Regions from separate parts of the Rahnella sp. PD12R genome, predicted to be linked through region 2. Evidence: predicted binding sites of a transcription regulator. Region 2 holds the regulator's gene; the other holds the start of a gene.

Region 1 (4,189 bases), 510 kb from region 2:
CCGTAAGGGCAGGGCTTTTTTCCCTGTGAAATGCGAGATTTGGCGGCTTTTTCAGCGCTTGATTCCAGAAACGGATTTAGCCGTTGACAGGCCAGACTGCGTTTCATATTATGCGCCCCGTTCACTCGTTTTTACGGGTCTGAATTGGGGGTATAGCTCAGCTGGGAGAGCGCTTGCATGGCATGCAAGAGGTCAGCGGTTCGATCCCGCTTATCTCCACCAACTTTCTTACCAGAGTCAGTTGGTTTGTTCCTCAAAAGGGAACACAAGAAGTACAATGTGGACGACCTCGTGTGGGGGTATAGCTCAGCTGGGAGAGCGCTTGCATGGCATGCAAGAGGTCAGCGGTTCGATCCCGCTTATCTCCACCAAATATTAAAGAAACCCGCTTCGGCGGGTTTTTTGCTTTCTGTTCTATCCCTTTCGGTCCTGCCCCTTTCTGTTCCCTGAATTGCAGACATAAAAAAAGGCGCCGGAGCGCCTTTCTTTGTCGTTCTGTTGCTGCTTACTTACGCCAGTACCAGACCTGCGATAGAAGCTGACAACACGCTGACCAGCGTTGAGCCGTACAGCAGTTTCAGGCCGAAGCGTGAAACCACGTTGCCCTGGTGTTCGTTCAGGCCTTTGATAGCGCCAGCAACGATACCGATAGACGAGAAGTTCGCGAAAGACACCAGGAACACGGACAAGATGCCCACGCCGCGTGGTGACAGTTCGGTCGCGACTTTTTGCAGATCCAGCATCGCAACGAATTCATTGGAAACCAGTTTGGTTGCCATGATGCTGCCGACCTGCAAGGCTTCGTGGCTTGGCACGCCCATCATCCATGCGAATGGATAGAAGACATAACCCAGCACGCCCTGGAAGGTGATACCGAACACTACGTCAAACAGCGCATTCAGGCAGGAAATCAGTGCGATGAAACCAATCAACATGGCTGCAACGATGATCGCAACTTTGAAACCGGCCAGGATGTATTCACCCAGCATTTCAAAGAAGCTCTGACCCTGATGCGTGTTACCGATTTGCAGGTCTTCTTCTGAATCAACTTTATAAGGGTTGATTAACGACAGTACGATGAAGGTACTGAACATGTTGAGCACCAGCGCAGCAACAACGAAGCGCGGTTCCAGCATGGTCATGTACGCACCCACAATCGACATAGAAACGGTCGACATAGCTGTGGCTGCCATGGTGTACATACGTTTTTCAGACATTTTGCTCAGAATATCTTTATACGCGATAAAGTTTTCTGACTGACCCAAAATCAGGGAGCTGATGGCGTTGAAAGATTCCAGTTTTCCCATGCCATTAATTTTCGACAAGACCGTACCGATGATACGGATGACGAAAGGCAGTACGCGAATGTGTTGTAAAATACCGATCAGTGCGGAAATAAACACGATCGGACACAAGACTTTCAAGAAGAAGAACGCTAATCCTTTATCGCTCATGCCTCCAAATACGAAGCCGGTCCCTTCCGCAGCGAATCCTAATAATTTCTCAAACAAGTCTGAGAAGCCTTTCACAAAACCTAAACCGATTGAAGAGTTCAGGAAGAAATAGGCTAATAAGACTTCGATGACCAACAGCTGAACAATGAAACGTAAACGGATATTCTTCCGGTCACGGCTCACCAGTAAAGCGAGTGCAGCGACAACGGCCAACGCTAATACAAAGTGCAATATTCGGGACATGGGTGCTCCAAATTAGAGGCAGGCTATATTTCGACGGACATTCTATGTAACGCGTACATTTAAAACGTGAAGTCGCTTGCAAATATAGAAATTACAGACACGAATTGCAACAAATCGAGGCCTATCACACAAAAAATCAAGATGTTAATAAAACTAAGCACAGTTAGCATTCTTGTGCTAGTTTTATCATGTGCCGTAATGCGTTCTGAATCTGGCCAGTAAATGTCTGTTTTAGGAAAAAGCGTTCTGTAAGTCTTTCTGAAAGCTCACAGAATGATTAACCACTCAGTTCACACTTTGCCGCTTACGCTACTGCCTATCAGAGTAATTACTCAGATCATTCTAAATGCACTTGATAATCATTATCAATTAGCTATGATTTATGTAAGCGTAACAAACGTAAGGGTTAACTGACTATGCTGAACAGCCGGGCCGAATCTTCAGGCCGCGCAGCCAGAAAGATGAAGCTTTCACTGATGGGGCCGGCGTTTATTGCCGCCATCGGTTACATCGATCCGGGCAACTTTGCGACTAACATTCAGGCCGGTGCCTCGTATGGTTACCAGTTGCTGTGGGTGGTGGTCTGGGCCAACGTCATGGCGATGTTGATCCAGCTCTTGTCTGCCAAACTGGGTATCGCCACCGGAAAAAACCTCGCCGAACACATCCGTGACCGTTTCCCGCGTCCTGCCGTCTGGGCTTACTGGGTGCAGGCAGAAATCATCGCGATGGCGACCGATCTCGCCGAATTTATCGGTGCGGCGATCGGCTTCAAATTACTTCTCGGGGTTACGCTGCTTCAGGGCGCCGTGCTCACCGGGATTGCCACCTTTATTATCCTCGGGCTGCAAAAACGCGGGCAAAAACCGCTGGAACTGGTTATCGCCGGTTTGCTGCTGTTCGTGGCCGCCGCCTATATCGTTGAGCTGTTCTTCTCGCAGCCAAGCATGGTGGCGCTGGGCAAAGGCATGCTGATCCCTGCGCTGCCCACCAGCGATTCCGTCTATCTGGCCGCCGGTGTGCTGGGCGCGACCATCATGCCGCACGTCATTTATCTTCACTCTTCGCTGACTCAGCGCGGCGGTAAGGCATCGAAAGAACAGCGCTATTCCGCGACAAAACTCGATGTCGGTATCGCAATGACCATCGCCGGTTTTGTTAATCTGGCAATGATGGCGACCGCCGCCGCCGCGTTTCATTTCAGCGGACACAGCGGGATCAGTGAACTTGATGAAGCTTATCTGACGCTGCAACCGCTGCTCGGCCACGCCGCCGCGACGACATTTGGCCTGAGCCTTGTCGCCGCCGGTTTATCTTCCACCGTGGTCGGTACACTGGCCGGTCAGGTGGTGATGCAGGGCTTTGTGAAATTCTACATTCCGCTGTGGGTGCGCCGTACGGTCACCATGATGCCATCTTTTATCGTGATTCTGATGGGGCTGGATGCCACACGAATTCTGGTCATGAGCCAGGTGCTGCTGAGCTTCGGGATTGCGCTGGCGCTGTTGCCGCTGCTGGCGTTTACCGGTAACCGCAGCCTGATGGGCGAAATGGTGAATACCAAAACCGTGCAGTGGGCGGGGCGCATCATTGTGCTGATTGTCGTCAGCCTCAACCTTTATCTGCTGATCGGTATGCTGAAATAATTTCCGGCTGAAAGATTCAGGCCATAAAAAACGGGACAGGTTGCGCTGTCCCGTTTTTGTTTCTGCTATTCGCTGAATCAGTGATGATGGCCGTCATGCCCGCGATCGTGCCCATGTCCGCGGTCATGGCCGCGACCTCTGTCCGGACCACGCCCGTGGTCATAATGCGGACGTCCGTGGTCGCCATGGTAATAACGCGGCGGCGGCATCGGACGACGTGGCGGATGGCGATGATTCCACCAGCCCTGATCGCGCCAGCGGTAGCCGTCCCAGTAATCCCCGCGCGGGCCACGATGACCGTAATTGTGGCCACGGTAACTGTTCCACCAGCTCGGGTTGCGCCAGTCGTACCCATCCCAGTAATAACCGCGACGGTCACGGTCGCCAATGCTGATGGAAAGACCGGGTGTATTGAGGCTGAAGTTGCTGGCCTGTACAGCAGGCGCGGCGGCAGGCAGCAAAGCGAACAGCAATGTTCCGAGAAGTATTGGCTTAATCATAGACGGCCCCAGATTCCTTATAATTTATGCTGACAGTTATAAGGGGAAGAGGGAGCGGGTTCTATTGCTTACAATCCTGTTTTGATTGATTTACCTGCCTTAACGGAAACCTTACGTAACCTCCCCCGTCATCATACGAGCTGCCCCTGCGTTGGCCGCTTTCATTCACCCCGGTCACTTACCAGTGTAAGCTCCCGGGATTCTTTCAATTGCCGCCTTGACGCAATTCGTATGATTTTGGGGGTAATTGGGTAACCGTTTACACTAGAATTGCTTCGATGGCTGCCAGTTCTGCCGGGCTGAAATGACGGTTAGCAATCATGCCAACCGCATCATCAATTTGCCC
Region 2 (4,189 bases):
CATGTTCGGTATCGACGTCGCCGCATTTACCGCGATCGAATTAGCCGAAGCCAGCGACAGCGGACACCCGAACGAAATCGCGTTCTCCTCCAAAAACCATGCGTATGACGAAGATTATTCCGGCGATAAAGGCGGCGTCAGCCTCTATAAAGCGGCCGGTAAATTCAAATACGGCGGATTCTGGGGCCATGCTGGTTACATTCAGCCGACCGGACAAACGCTGATCGCCCCGCACTGGAGCTTTATGCCGGGTACCTATCGCGGTGCCGAAGCCGGGTATAAACATGATTTTGGGGATCCGGGCGAACTGAGTTTCTCCTACATGTGGGCGGATGAATACAAATCGCCGTGGCATCTGGAGATGGATGATTTCCGCCAGAACGACAAGAAAACCGGTGTTTCCTATATCCACTCGCTGGGTGCGAAATACGACTTCAAAAATGATCTCGTGCTTGAAGCGGCTTTCGGTCAGGCTGAAAGTTACGTCGATCAGTACTTCGCCAAAGCGTCGTACAAAATTGATCTGATGGGCAACCCGCTCACCACCAGCTACCAGTTCTACGGCGCGGAAGATCGTATCAGCAACCAGAACGATCCGAACAGCCTGTATGACGGTTTGGCCTGGTTGCAGGCACTGACTTTCGGTTATACCACCGGCCAGTTCAACTGGCGTCTGGAAGGGACGATGGTCAAAGCTGAGGGGAATCAGGGTTATTTTTTACAACGCATGACCCCGACGTACTCTTCTTCTAACGGACGTCTTGATGTGTGGTGGGATAACCGTTCTGACTTCAACGCCAACGGCGAAAAAGCGGTTTACGCCGGTGTGTTATACGATCTGGCGAAATGGGATCTGCCGGGCTTCGCAGTGGGCGGTTCTTATGTTTACGCGTGGGATGCCAAACCGAGTACCAATCCAATCTATGACCAGAGCCAGCGCCTGAAAGAAAGTGCCTGGAGCCTTGATGCGCTGTACACCATTCAGGAAGGTCGCGCGAAAGGTACGCTGTTCAAACTGCATTACACCCAGTACGACAACCACTCGGATATCCCGAGCTGGGGCGGCGGTTACGGCAACATTTTCCAGGATGAAAAAGACGTGAAATTCATCGTTATCGCTCCATTCACTATTTTCTGAGGACACTAAACCGATGAATAAATTACTGATGATGGTCGTGACTTCCCTGTTACTGGCCGGTTGTGCGCCAACGGCTACGCAAACCGAAAATGCGAAACTACGCCAGGCGTACAGCAACTGCATCATAAAAGCAGAAGGCTCGCCGGACAAAGTGGCGTCGTGCCAGACCATTCTTGATGTTCTGAAACAGGAACAGGAGCACAAGCAGTTTGCCGATCAGGAAACCGTGCGTGTGGTGGATTATCAGCGCTGTCTGACGGCGCGTAAAACCGGCGATGGTCAGGCTTACGCGGCAGACTGCGGCAAAATCTGGCAGGAAATTCGTTCTAACAATTCGCCAAAGCCAGCTAATTAACAGGATGTGAACGCTGAGTCATATATTGGCGCCTGATATAAAGAAACAACAAACCCCGGCTTGCCGGGGTTTTGCGTTTTAACTCTCTGCCTGAATCGCTAACATAAAAAAACCGCCTTTCAGCGGTTAATTTATTCGGACTGACCGTGCAGATTACTGCGCAGGTTTGTCATTGTGCAAAGATTCATCTTCGCGGCAATCGCCCGCTTCACAGTGGCCGTACAGATACAGACTGTGGTTGGTCAGTTTGATACCGTGTTTCTTCGCAATCTCACGCTGACGGCCTTCAATGTATTCGTCGCGGAATTCAATAACGCGGCCGCAATCAAGGCAGATCAGGTGATCATGATGATGTTGCTGAGTCAGTTCGAAAACAGACTTGCCGCCTTCGAAGTTATGACGGGTAACGATACCGGCGTCATCAAACTGGTTCAGAACGCGGTAAACCGTCGCCAGGCCAATTTCTTCACCCATATCAATCAGTTGCTTGTACAGATCTTCCGCACTAACGTGATGACCTTCCGGCGCTTGCAGCACTTCCAGGATTTTGAGGCGCGGAAGCGTGACTTTTAAGCCGGCTTTCTTCAGTGCGGTGTTGTTGTCAGTCATGCGGATTCAGTCCTGTTACTATGTGCTAATCAAGTTGAGGCATGCAGCCTGTGGCATCGGCGGCACAAAAATTTGTCGTTTAAGGATTCTTCGTTTAAGGGAAGTGTGCCGATTCTCAAAAACGTAGCCTGTTAATAAAGATCACAAAATGCCTGTCACATTCAATTATGCAACGACTTGATCGATAGAAAAAACAGATGAACTCAGTGTACCTTGATACCACCGAAAGTTACAATTTTGTAGCGGTTAAATTGTTAATTTCAGTAATAGTTTGGCCCTTCAATTGTAGAATAAATCCTCAGGGCCAACAGGGTTTTTAGCCAATAATTTCTGAAAGGCTCAGTTCTTCTGTGATCTGTTTGACCCATGCATCAACACGTTCGTTGGTCAGTTCCGGCTGACGATCTTCGTCAATTGCCAGCCCGATGAAGTGCTTATCATCGGCCAGACCTTTTGAAGCTTCGAAATGATAGCCTTCAGTTGGCCAGTGACCCACGATCACCGCGCCGCGTGGCTCGATGATGTCACGCACGGTACCGAGCGCATCACAGAAGTATTCGGCATAGTCTTCCTGGTCGCCGCAGCCAAACAGCGCAACCAGCTTGCCTTCGAAATCTATCTCTTCCAGCGTCGGGAAAAAGTCGTCCCAGTCACACTGCGCTTCACCGTAATACCAGGTTGGAATACCGATCAGCAAAATATCGAATTTTTCCAGATCCTCTTTGCTGCTCTTCGCAATGTCATGCACCTCTGCAACATCTTTACCCAATTGCTTCTGGATCATTTTCGCGATGTTTTCGGTGTTACCTGTATCGGATCCAAAGAAGATACCTACTACGGCCATAAGATTACCTAACCTCTTGTTCTCAATGAAGTGCTCTGCATTGCAGGCAATAATAACGCAGATGATAGCAAACTCGCGCGGCGGAGAATATGTTTCAGCTCGCCTTCTTAACTGGTGGATAAGTTTATCGGGCAATCTTTTTAAGTGTTATCGCCTTCGTGTGCTTTAAATAACCTCAAACTTATTGAGGATAAAAGCAAAATTAAGAAATAATTTCCGCCACTCCTTAAGTTTGCCCGTTGAACGCCGATAGATGATGCGAGAGGAATCTCAACATAATAAAGAAATCGATGCCCGGAGAGGTGTTCAAACATGTCCGGGGGCAAACGCCTGCTGGCTACCTGTCTTGATTCTCCGCATCCCCGTCAATCCTCAGACCAGAAACAGTCCTGTTTCGAGAGAGGCATATCGTGCAGTTTTTAAAAAATATTACCATCAGGGCCGCATTATTAACGATTCTGGGCATTTTTTGCGTCATGTGGGCGAGTGTGTCTATTTACACCGTCACCTCCCTGAATACGCTCACGCAGAACACCCAAAACAGTACCGAACTGGTCAACAATATGGCGCTGATCAATAAAGGAAATGATCAGTACTTCCGTACCGTCACACGCTTAAGTCGTGCCGTGGGGCAGCTTCAGGCGGATCCGTCAAAAGGGCCGGAAATTTTTGATACGGCAAAACAGTCACTCGATGGTCTGTCACAGGCGCTGGCGAGTTTCAAAACGGCTCCGCATCCGGGATTAGATGAAGCGTCAGTTCAGGAACTGGTCTCAAGTTGGGAAAGTCTGGTCACGCAAGGCGTTACGCCGTTATATTCAGCGGCCGTTGGCAAAAATTTCGATGCCTATAATCAGCTGGCGAACGATACCGTTCCAGCGCTGAGCCGCAATTTTGGTGCCTCAATGACAAAAGTCAGCGGGCAGATTGCGGTCGATTTCGAGGCGGCGCAGACCAAATCAAACCATCTGACTTATTACAGCAAAGTTATTCTGCTGACGGCTTTTTCTCTCGGCCTGCTTATTTTGCTGCTGACCGACCGTTATCTCGTGATGGCGCTGGTGAAACCGCTGGATAAAATCCGCGATCACTTCGCCGTAATTGCCAGCGGCGACCTGACGCATTACCTGGAAGAGTTCGGCAAAAACTGCGCGGGTAAACTGATTCCGCTGCTTAACGTTATGCAGTCCAGCCTGGAAAATACTGTTCAGACCATCCGCAACTGTACCAACCACATCTATCA

The links. The regulator Fur, encoded in region 2, represses iron uptake genes when iron is present. The targets are predictions, from matches to a motif close to ATAATAATGAGAACNACTATCAA.
Region 1: a site for Fur is predicted at 2,044-2,066, ahead of KWG64_RS03285 (Nramp family divalent metal transporter). Genes of this name have one in related genera too.

Annotation. Positions count from the first base shown of each region.
Region 1 is NZ_JAHTMS010000001.1:721,338-725,526, reverse strand. Features, by position in the region: tRNA gene KWG64_RS03300 (tRNA-Ala) at 147-222, shown strand; tRNA gene KWG64_RS03295 (tRNA-Ala) at 296-371, shown strand; gene KWG64_RS03290 (NupC/NupG family nucleoside CNT transporter) at 510-1,697, opposite strand; gene KWG64_RS03285 (Nramp family divalent metal transporter) at 2,114-3,343, shown strand; gene KWG64_RS03280 (DUF2502 domain-containing protein) at 3,421-3,843, opposite strand; gene mgrA (L-glyceraldehyde 3-phosphate reductase) at 4,103-4,189, opposite strand, start outside.
Region 2 is NZ_JAHTMS010000001.1:213,257-217,445, forward strand. Features, by position in the region: gene KWG64_RS01005 (OprD family outer membrane porin) at 1-1,138, shown strand, start outside; gene chiQ (ChiQ/YbfN family lipoprotein) at 1,152-1,493, shown strand; gene fur (ferric iron uptake transcriptional regulator) at 1,647-2,102, opposite strand; gene fldA (flavodoxin FldA) at 2,419-2,946, opposite strand; gene KWG64_RS01025 (methyl-accepting chemotaxis protein) at 3,357-4,189, shown strand, end outside.